2 regions of the Streptomyces sp. NPDC090994 genome follow, and region 1 is predicted to be linked to the other one. Evidence: riboswitches for the same ligand, from Rfam matches in the RefSeq annotation. Region 1 holds a riboswitch; the other holds the start of a gene.
The links. A riboswitch is a leader RNA that binds a small molecule or an ion and turns the genes downstream of it on or off. The one in region 1 is predicted to bind cyclic di-AMP.
Positions count from the first base shown of each region.

Region 2: it holds a riboswitch for cyclic di-AMP, as region 1 does, so the genes downstream of both, ACIQR3_RS24025 (M23 family metallopeptidase) here and ACIQR3_RS10560 (transglycosylase family protein) in region 1, are expected to answer to the same signal.

Region 1 covers NZ_JBIVWS010000004.1:86,220-91,577, reverse strand. Annotated here, with positions in the region: gene ACIQR3_RS10575 (nucleoside triphosphate pyrophosphohydrolase) at 1-924, shown strand, start outside; gene ACIQR3_RS10570 (cytochrome P450) at 1,039-2,271, shown strand; gene ACIQR3_RS10565 (transglycosylase family protein) at 2,441-3,586, shown strand; cyclic di-AMP (ydaO/yuaA leader) riboswitch at 3,768-3,935, shown strand; gene ACIQR3_RS10560 (transglycosylase family protein) at 3,939-4,676, shown strand; gene eno (phosphopyruvate hydratase) at 4,926-5,358, shown strand, end outside.
Region 2 covers NZ_JBIVWS010000012.1:109,896-115,253, forward strand. Annotated here, with positions in the region: gene ACIQR3_RS24010 (DNA topoisomerase (ATP-hydrolyzing) subunit A) at 1-66, opposite strand, end outside; gene ACIQR3_RS24015 (M16 family metallopeptidase) at 588-1,949, shown strand; gene ACIQR3_RS24020 (M16 family metallopeptidase) at 1,946-3,334, shown strand; cyclic di-AMP (ydaO/yuaA leader) riboswitch at 3,558-3,722, shown strand; gene ACIQR3_RS24025 (M23 family metallopeptidase) at 3,735-4,499, shown strand; gene ACIQR3_RS24030 (GntR family transcriptional regulator) at 4,684-5,358, shown strand, end outside.

The DNA of each region.
Region 1 (5,358 bases):
CCCGGCCTGCTGTCCTGGCCGGCCTGGCAGGCGCTGCGCGGCGCCGACCGCGTGCTGTGCGCGGACGGCGCGCATCCGCAGCTCCCGTATCTGCGGGAGGCGGGGATACGGGTCGACGAGTCGGCCCCCACCGCCGAGGAACTGGTCGACGCCTGCGCGGGCGGACACACCGTGGTGGTCGTGGCGACCGGCGAGGGGGAGCCGGCCCTGACGGACGGTCTGGCCCGGCTGGCCGGCTCCGGCCGCGTCCGCATGCCCGAGCTGGAGCTGCTGCCCGCCTCCTACGACCTGCCCGGCGCCCGCCTGCTCGACCTCGTCCAGGTCATGGACCGCATCCGCGCCGAGTGCCCGTGGTCGTCCCGGCGGACCCACGAGGGCCTGGCGAAGTACGCCATCGAGGAGGCGTACGAACTCGTCGAGGCGATCGAGGACGGCGACCGCGAGGACCTGCGCGAGGAACTGGGCGACGTCCTGCTCCAGGTCGTCTTCCACGCCCGGATCGCCGAGGAAGGCCGCCCGGAGGACGGTGCCGACCCCTTCTCCATCGACGACGTGGCCGCGACCATCGTCAGCAAGCTGATCCACCGCCACCCGCACGTCTTCGGGGACGAGACCGCCACCACCCCCGAGGAGGTCAGGGAGCACTGGCTGCGCACCAAGGCGGTGGAGAAGCAGCGCACCTCCGTCACCGAGGGCGTCCCGCTCGGCCAGCCCGGCCTGGCCCTCGCCGCCAAGCTGGCCTCCCGGGTGCGCACGGCCGGCCTGGACGTCCCGCTGCCCCGCGCCGAGGGCCCCGGCTACGAGCTGCTGGCGCTGGCGGTGCGCGCCGAGGCGGAGGGCGTGGACCCGGAGGCGGCCCTGCGCGCGGCGGCACGGGCCTACCGGGACGCGATCCGGGAGACGGAGGCGCGGACGCGGTCATAAAAGAGGGACGGATACGGTCGGGGGGTGACCGAGCAAGCCGAGCCCCGCCGCACCACCCCCACCTCCGCCCCCACCACCCCGGCCCCCGCCACCCCGGCCCCTGTCGCCCCCGAGCTGTTCACCTGGGAGTTCGCGAGCGACCCGTACCCCGCGTACGCCTGGCTGCGCGAGCACGCCCCCGTGCACCGCACCCGGCTGCCCAGCGGGGTGGAGGCATGGCTGGTCACCCGGTACGCCGACGCCCGGCAGGCGCTCGCCGACCCCCGGCTGTCGAAGAACCCGGCGCATCACGCCGAACCCGCGCACGCCAAGGGCAAGACCGGCATCCCGGGGGAGCGCAAGGCGGAGCTGATGACGCACCTGCTCAACATCGACCCACCGGACCACACCCGGCTGCGCCGGCTGGTGAGCAAGGCGTTCACCCCGCGCCGCGTCGCCGAGTTCGCGCCCCGCGTGCAGGAACTCGCCGACCAGCTCATCGACCGGTTCGCGCGCGCCGGCAGCGCCGACCTCATCCACGACTACGCCTTCCCGCTCCCCATCTACGCCATCTGCGACCTGCTCGGCGTACCCCGCGAGGACCAGGACGACTTCCGGGACTGGGCGGGCATGATGATCCGGCACGGCGGAGGCCCCCGGGGCGGGGTCGCGCGGTCGGTGAAGAAGATGCGCGGCTACCTCGCCGACCTCATCCACCGCAAACGCCAGGCGCTGCCGCCCGAGCCGGCGCCCGGCGAGGACCTCATCTCCGGCCTGATCCGCGCCTCCGACGAGGGCGAGCACCTCACCGAGAACGAGGCCGCCGCGATGGCGTTCATCCTCCTCTTCGCCGGTTTCGAGACCACCGTCAACCTCATCGGCAACGGCACGTACGCCCTGCTCACCCACCCCGGCCAGCGCACCCGCCTCCAGGAGTCGCTGGCGGCCGGTGAGCGCGGCCTGCTGGAGACCGGCGTGGAGGAACTCCTGCGCTACGACGGCCCGGTGGAGCTGGCCACCTGGCGGTTCGCCACCCGGCCGCTCACCCTCGGCGGGCAGGACATCGCCGTCGGCGACCCGGTCCTCGTCGTCCTCGCCGCCGCCGACCGCGACCCGGCGCGCTTCACGGACCCCGACACCCTGGACCTTTCCCGCAAGGACAGCCAGCACCTCGGCTACGGCCACGGCATCCACTACTGCCTCGGCGCCCCGCTGGCCCGCCTGGAGGGCCAGACCGCGCTCGCCACGCTCCTGACCCGCCTGCCCGACCTGCGCCTCGCCGTCGATCCGGCCGAACTGCGCTGGCGCGGCGGCCTCATCATGAGGGGGCTGCGCACCCTGCCGGTGTCGTTCACCGCACCTGAGTGAACGATCCGTCGCACCAGCAAAGGTGACGCGCCGTCACCACTGTGATCTCCATGTGATCTACACGGCATGAACTTGTGATGAGTGATCGTATGCCTATACGTTCACGGATCAGCGCGGCACCGAGCACCAACCGCCGTGCGGGCCCTGCTGTCTCGTGAAAGGTCTCCGCATGCTCTCCGGGAACGGCCGACACCGTCGCCCCCGCCAGGCCCCGGCCCTGGTCGTCGCTGCCGGAGTCACCGGCTCCGCCATCGCGATCCCGCTCCTCGGAGCCACCGGCGCCCACGCGGCCGACGGCGCGTCCTGGGACCGTGTCGCCGAGTGCGAGACCGGCGGCGCGTGGAGCCAGAACAGCGGCAACGGCTATTACGGCGGTCTGCAGTTGTCCCAGGAGGACTGGGAGGCGTTCGGCGGCCTCGAGTACGCCACCACCGCCGACCAGGCCAGCCGCTCGCAGCAGATCCGCGTGGCCGAGAAGGTCCTGGCGGCCCAGGGCATCGCCGCCTGGCCGACCTGCGGACTGCTCGCCGGGCTGGACGGCGGCACGTCGGGTGACGGCTCGTCGGGCGATTCGTCCGAGTCGTCGTCATCGGATGCGGAGTCGGATGGTTCGAGTGGTTCAGGTGGTTCGGATGGTTCATCCGGTTCGACCGATTCCTCCGCCTCCTCGGGATCTGCCGGTTCGAAGGACTCGACCGGTACCAGTGACACCACCGACTCGGCCGACAAGGGCGACACTTCGGACGGCTCCGACTCGGGCTCCGCCTCCGGCTCTGGTTCCGGCTCCTCGGCCTCCCCGTCGGACACTCCGTCAGCCGACACTTCGGACACCGACGACGAATCGGCTGACTCCGACACATCGTCCGAATCCGCCTCCCCCGTCGAGGAGGCGGGCGACGCGGCCACCACCAAGCGCGACACCACGGACACCTCCGGCACCAGCGGCAGCGCCGGCAACCTCGAACCGACCCCCGCCATTTCGAGCCTCACCAAGACCGGCGAGGACGACACGGCCGGCGGGACCGGCACCGGCCGGCACCGCGGCGGCAGTGCCGACGAGGAGACGGCGAAGGGCCGTTCGGGGTCGTCCTCGGGGCGGCATGCCTCGCGCGACGACGAGACGGCGCGCGGGGCGGGCGACGGGACGTACACCGTCCGCGCCGGCGACAGTCTGTGGACCATCGCCGACTCCCTTGAGCTCGCCGGGGGATGGTCCTCCCTCTACGCCGCGAACAAGGACGCCGTCGGTACCGACCCCGACCACATCCTGCCCGGTCAGAAGCTTGCTGTTGGGGTCGAACCGGTCGAAAAGTGACGGCAGTTCGCGTCACGGTTAAGGGTGAATGTCCGTATTAAACGCCGTGAGAGATAGGTCTCAGAAGCCCTGATCGTCTTTGAAAATCCACCCGGGGCCTGTCTACGGTCATGACCGCTCGCCATCGCGGGCCCCGGCCGCCGCAACGCCGAATCCTGCCAGCGGCAGTCCGGGAACAGTCGTCGCGCAAGCGCCGAAGGCAGGAGCGGGGGACCCAAGGTAAGTCGCCGCACCGGGCAGTTGAGCCGGAGCGGCTAGGGGTGGAGCCGAGTCCCGTGAGGGACCCGGCCGGGCAACTCAACCGGCCCGAACCCGACAGCTCACCTCGCAGGCGTCGGTGAGGGGATCTTCCATGCTGTTCTCCAGCAAGGGCAAGCACCGTCGTCCGTCCAAGGCCACTCGCGCCATCGCCATCGCCGGCGTGACCGGTGCCGCCGTCGCCGCCCCGCTGATGGCGGCCGGCAACGCCTCCGCCGCCACCGAGTCGGAGTGGGACACCGTCGCCCAGTGCGAGTCCGGCGGCAACTGGTCCATCAACACCGGCAACGGCTACTACGGCGGTCTGCAGTTCTCCGCGTCCACCTGGGCGGCGTACGGCGGCACGCAGTACGCCTCCACCGCCGACCAGGCCAGCAAGGACCAGCAGATCCAGGTCGCCGAGAAGGTCCTCGCGGCCCAGGGCAAGGGCGCCTGGCCGACCTGCGGCACGGGCCTGTCGGGCGCCGGCGGCTACACCGGCTCCTCGTCCTCCTCGTCCTCCTCCTCCTCCTCCGACAGCCAGAGCAGCGGCTCCAGCAGCTCCAGCGGCTCCACCGAGACCCGTGAGACGCAGGAGCAGCCGGCCTCCCGTTCCCAGGAGCGCCCGGCCGCCGAGACCGCGCAGAAGTCCGAGGAGACCGTCACCACTCCGACCGGCACGAAGGTCGAGAAGGGTGACGGCGAGTACAAGGTCGTCAAGGGCGACACCCTCAGCTCCATCGCCGAGGCGCACGACGTCGACGGCGGCTGGGCGAAGCTGTTCGAGCTGAACGACGACATCGTCGACGACGCCGACCTCATCTACCCGGGCCAGCAGCTGCACCTCGGCTGACGGCTCACAGGCTCCCCGCCCCGGCGCGTTCTCCCCCGTACGCGCCGGGGCGGGGGCATGTCCGGAACATGACGGCCGAAACGCCCCCCTGCTTTGTTCCGTTCAGAAACAATTTACTCTCGGTTCCGCACAACGGGTGGGTGACCGGCTGGCCGATCTCCCGGAGCCGGTTAGGCTCGGACCCGCAGAGCCGCTGCGTGCCGCGCACCCGCGTCACACAGAAGCGTCACATTGAAGAAGGAGATGCTCGTGCCGTCCATCGACGTCGTCGTAGCCCGGGAAATCCTGGACTCCCGAGGCAACCCCACGGTCGAGGTCGAGGTCGGCCTCGACGACGGCAGCACGGGTCGTGCCGCCGTTCCGTCCGGTGCCTCCACCGGTGCCTTCGAGGCCATCGAGCTGCGTGACGGTGACTCGAACCGCTACCTGGGCAAGGGCGTGGAGAAGGCCGTCCTCGCCGTCATCGAGCAGATCGGCCCGGAGCTGGTCGGCTACGACGCCACCGAGCAGCGCCTGATCGACCAGGCCATGTTCGACCTGGACGCCACCGACAACAAGGGCTCGCTCGGCGCCAACGCCATCCTCGGCGTCTCCCTGGCCGTCGCGCACGCCGCCTCCGAGGCGTCCGACCTCCCCCTCTTCCGCTACCTGGGCGGCCCGAACGCGCACCTGCTGCCCGTTC
Region 2 (5,358 bases), on a different contig from region 1:
GATGTCGAGGATCTTCTCCTCGTACGGGTCGTCGGGCGGCGGGGTCTTCGTACTACGGCGGGCCATCGCTGCCGGCTCCTCGCTGAAGCGTGAACGGTGATCTGACGCGGTCCATTGTGGACTGCGGCACTGACAGCGACCGACCAGGACCCGTCGCGGGCGCCCGGCCCGGTGCTGCCCGCAGGGTACGCCCTCGCCTCGGGCGGCCTCACGCGCGCGTGCCGGTGCTCGCCGTCGGCGGCACCCGCCGAGCCGCTTCGCAGCGGCCTCCTGGTCCCCGGCGCGCGTCATCACGAGCACCGGGCCGGTGACCGCCGGGGTGCGCGCCGGGGCGCTCACCCGCCGGCGACCGCTGCCCGTGCCCGTTCGCAATCCCTGCCTCGCATCCGCGCCCGTGCCTGCCCGCAGTTCCCGCCCGTCACCCCCGCGGGGGCTGCTCGCTCTCGGCGTACCGGAGCCGGGAACTTCTCCAGTGGCCCGCGCGCTTGCATACAGTGGCAGGACCGATAGGAATTCCGCAGTTCCGACCACTGATACGGCCGGGACCGAGGATTCCGTCCAAGGTTTCCGCGATCGAAGGGACGTACATGCCCATGGGTCACACGGCCACAGCCGAGGCAGGCTCCGGCGGGCTGACAGCGACCGAGTACCGCTTGGCCAACGGCCTGCGCGTGGTGCTCTCCGAGGACCACCTGACCCCGGTCGCGGCGGTGTGCCTCTGGTACGACGTCGGCTCGCGCCACGAGGTCAAGGGCCGTACCGGTCTGGCTCACCTCTTCGAGCACCTGATGTTCCAGGGCTCCGCACAGGTCAAGGGCAACGGCCACTTCGAACTGGTGCAGGGCGCCGGCGGCTCCCTCAACGGCACCACCAGCTTCGAGCGCACCAACTACTTCGAGACCATGCCCGCCCACCAGCTGGAGCTCGCCCTCTGGCTGGAGGCCGACCGCATGGGCTCCCTGCTCGCCGCCCTCGACGACGAGTCGATGGAGAACCAGCGGGACGTCGTCAAGAACGAGCGCCGCCAGCGCTACGACAACGTGCCCTACGGCACCGCGTTCGAGAAGCTGACCGCCCTTGCCTACCCGGAGGGCCACCCCTACCACCACACGCCGATCGGCTCCATGGCCGACCTGGACGCGGCCACGCTGGAGGACGCCCGCGCGTTCTTCCGCACCTACTACGCGCCCAACAACGCGGTGCTGTCCGTGGTCGGCGACATCGACCCCGAGCAGACGCTCGCCTGGATCGAGAAGTACTTCGGTTCCATCGCCTCCCACGACGGCAAGCCCGCCCCCCGGGACGGCGCGCTGCCCGAGGTCATGGGCGGGCAGCTGCGCGAGGTCGTCGAGGAGGAGGTGCCGGCCCGCGCCCTGATGGCCGCCTACCGCCTGCCGCACGACGGCACGCGCGCGTGCGACGCCGCCGACCTGGCCCTCACCGTCCTCGGCGGCGGCGAGTCCTCCCGCCTCTACAACCGCCTGGTGCGCCGCGACCGCACGGCCGTCGCGGCCGGCTTCGGCCTGCTGCGCCTGGCCGGCGCCCCCTCGCTCGGCTGGCTGGACGTGAAGACCTCCGGTGACGTCGAGGTGCCGGTCATCGAGGCCGCCATCGACGAGGAGCTGGCCCGGTTCGCCGAGGACGGCCCCACCGCGGAGGAGATGGAGCGGGCCCAGGCCCAGCTGGAGCGCGAGTGGCTGGACCGGCTCGGCACGGTCGCCGGCCGCGCCGACGAACTGTGCCGCTACGCCGTCCTGTTCGGCGACCCGCAGCTCGCCCTGACCGCCGTACAGCGCGTCCTGGAGGTCACGGCGGAGGAGGTCCAGGAGGTCGCCAAGGCCCGCCTGCGCCCCGACAACCGCGCGGTGCTCGTCTACGAGCCCACCGCCCCCGCGGCCGACGCGGACACCGACGACGCCACCGACGAGAACGAGGAGGCGGCCAAGTGACCGAGCTCGCCACCATGGACTTCCACCCCCGGCCGCAGGCGGGCGAGCCCAAGCCCTGGGCCTTCCCCGCCCCCGAGCGCGGCACGCTCGGCAACGGCCTCACCGTCCTGCGCTGCGACCGCCCCGGCCAGCAGGTCGTCGCCGTCGAACTGTTCCTGCGGGCGCCCCTGGACGCCGAGCCGGCCGGTCTCGACGGCGTCGCCACCATCATGGCCCGCGCCTTCTCCGAGGGCACCGACAAGCACTCCGCCGAGGAGTTCGCCGCGGAACTGGAGCGCTGCGGGGCCACCCTGGACGCGCACGCCGACCACCCCGGCGTCCGCCTCAGCCTCGAAGTGCCCGCCTCCCGCCTCGCCAAGGCGCTCGGCCTGGTCGCCGACGCCCTGCGGGCACCCGCGTTCGCCGACAGCGAGATCGAACGCCTGGTGCGCAACCGCCTCGACGAGATCCCGCACGAGCTGGCCAACCCCTCGCGCCGGGCCGCCAAGGAGCTGTCCAAGGAACTGTTCCCGGCGGACTCCCGGATGTCCCGCCCGCGCCAGGGCACCGAGGAGACGGTCGCCGGCATCGACTCCGCGGCCGTACGCGCCTTCTACGAGAAGCACGTCCGCCCCGCCACGGCCACCGCCGTGGTCGTCGGCGACTTCACCGGCGTCGACCTCGGCGGGCTGCTCGACGACACCCTCGGCTCGTGGACGGGCTCGGCCGCCGAGCCGCGGCCCGTGCCCCCGGTGACCGCCGACGACACCGGCCGCGTCGTCATCGTGGACCGTCCCGGCTCCGTCCAGACCCAGCTGCTGATCGGCCGTACCGGCCCCGACCGGCACGACAGCGTCTGGCCCGCCCAGGTGCTCGGCACGTACTGCCTGGGCGGCACCCTCACCTCCCGCCTGGACCGCGTCCTGCGCGAGGAGAAGGGCTACACCTACGGTGTCCGGGCCTTCGGCCAGGTCCTGCGGTCCGCGCCCGACGGCACGGGTGCCGCGATGCTCGCCATCAGCGGCTCCGTCGACACTCCGAACACCGGTCCGGCCCTCGACGACCTGTGGAAGGTGCTGCGCACGCTCGCCGAGGGCGGGCTCACCGACGCCGAACGCGACGTCGCCGTGCAGAACCTGGTGGGCGTGGCGCCGCTGAAGTACGAGACCGCGGCGGCCGTCGCGAGCACGCTGGCCGACCAGGTCGAGCAGTACCTGCCCGACGACTACCAGGCGACGCTGTACCAGCGGCTCGCCGCGACCGGCACGGTCGAGGCCACCGCGGCGGTCGTCAACGCCTTCCCGGTGGACCGTCTGGTGACCGTCCTGGTGGGCGACGCGACGCAGATCAAGGAGCCCGTCGAGGCCCTCGGCATCGGCGAAGTCACCGTCGTACCGGCCGAGTAGACGGCGAGCAGACGGCGGAGCGGCGCCACGCGCGCGTGAAGGCCCCGGTGACCGGTGTGTCGCCGGGGCCGCCCTTTGCCCGAATTCGACGCATTGGGGCGAAGGTTGCCTGTCTGCCCTGTGGGATGAGCAACAAAAACCCTGTTGCGTTTGAGTCTTGAACGGGCGCCCGCTTAGCGTCTCCCAGGCTGTTCGTCAGGCAGTGCGCCGCACCCGCGGCACCGGACAGTCATCGCCGAGTCCCCGTACGGCGCGAGCCAGGGGAGCCGGGGACCCACCGCAGTCCCTGGGGTGAATCGGACGCCCGCGCGTACCGCGAGGGGGTCCGTAGGAGACCTTCCTGCTCCGAACCCGTCAGCTAACCCGGTAGGCGAGAGGGAAGGAAAGGACCAGCCTCTACATGGCGTTCACGCGCGCCACCGGGAAGCACCGCCGTCCCGGCCGGGTACACCGCACCACCGTCCGCGCGGCGGGTGTCGCGACCCTCACCACCACCGGCGTCCTCGGCACCCTCGCGGCCCCCGCGCTCGCCGCCGAGCCGTCCCCCGAGGACACCGGCCTCACCCCCGTCATCACCCTCGGCGACGCCGTGGCCGAGGAGGTCGAGGCCCAGGCCACCGCCCAGCGGCAGGCCGCCGAGGACGCCGCCGCCCGGGAGAAGGCCGAGCGGGCCGCCCGCGAGCGGGCCGCCGAGGCCGCCGAGCAGGCCCGCGAGGACAAGGAGCGGGCCGCCCGCGAGGCCGAGCGCAAGCGCCTGAACACCTACGTGGCCCCCATCAGCGGCTCGTACGTGTCCACCGCCTACCAGGCCAGCAGCGGCCTGTGGTCCTCCGGCACGCACACCGGCATCGACTTCCACGCCGCCTCCGGCACCACCGTCCACGCGGTCGGCGCCGGCACGGTCGTCGAGGCCGGCTGGGGCGGCGCGTACGGCTACCAGGTCGTGATCAAGATGCACGACGGGACGTACACCCAGTACGGCCACCTGTCGTCCATCGGCGTCTCCGTGGGCCAGGCGGTCACGCCGGGCCAGCAGATCGCCCTGTCCGGGGCGACCGGCAACGTCACCGGGCCGCACCTGCACTTCGAGGCCCGTACCGGCGCGGAGTACGGCTCGGACATCGACCCCGTGGCCTACCTCCGCTCCCACGGCGTCACCGTCTGACACCCCGCGACACCGAAAGCCCCGGCTCCCCGAGCCGGGGCTTTCTGCGTTGCGGGTGACCAAAAACAGACCAAAAAAAGCCAGGGAAACCGGCTCCCCTTCGGAAAGCGCGGCGCATTGCAATAGAGTCACTGAACACGCGTCAATCGTCGACGTTTCACGGGGATTAAGGCGGAGGTCGGTCATGCGTATTCCGGCGCACTCGGTGTGCACGGCGATCCGGGACGACATCGTCGCCGGTGTCTACGAGCGCGGCAGCCGGCTCACCGAGGAACTCCTCGCCCGCCGCTACGGCGTCTCCCGCGTCCCCGTGCGCGAGGCCCTGCGGACCCTGGAGGCCGAGGGGTTCGTGGTGACGCGGCGGCACGCGGGCGCGTGCGTGGCCGAACCCACCGAACAGGAGGCCGCCGACCTGCTGGAGATGCGGCTGCTCCTGGAGCCGCTCGGCGCGGCCCGGGCCGCCCAGCGGCGCACCGAGGCCCACCTGAAAGTGCTGCGCGGCCTGGTACGGCTGGGCCAGGAGCGGGCCAGGCGGGGCAACAGCGACGACCTGCGCTCGCTGGGCGGCTGGTTCCACGAGACGCTCGCCCAGGCCGCCGGCAGCGCGGCGATGACCTCGACGCTGACCCAGCTGCGGCACCGGATCGCCTGGATGTACACCGTGGAGGCGCCCGCCAGCCCGGTCGACACCTGGGCGGAGCACGGCGCGATCGTCGACGCGGTGGCCCGGGGCGACGGCGAACGCGCCCGGTCGCTCACCGCGCTGCACACCGAGCGGTCGACGGCCGCGCACCGCCTGCGCTTCGCCCCGGGCGCCGATCGCGCGGAGCGTGTGAGGAACTCGCAACGTGCCGTAAAC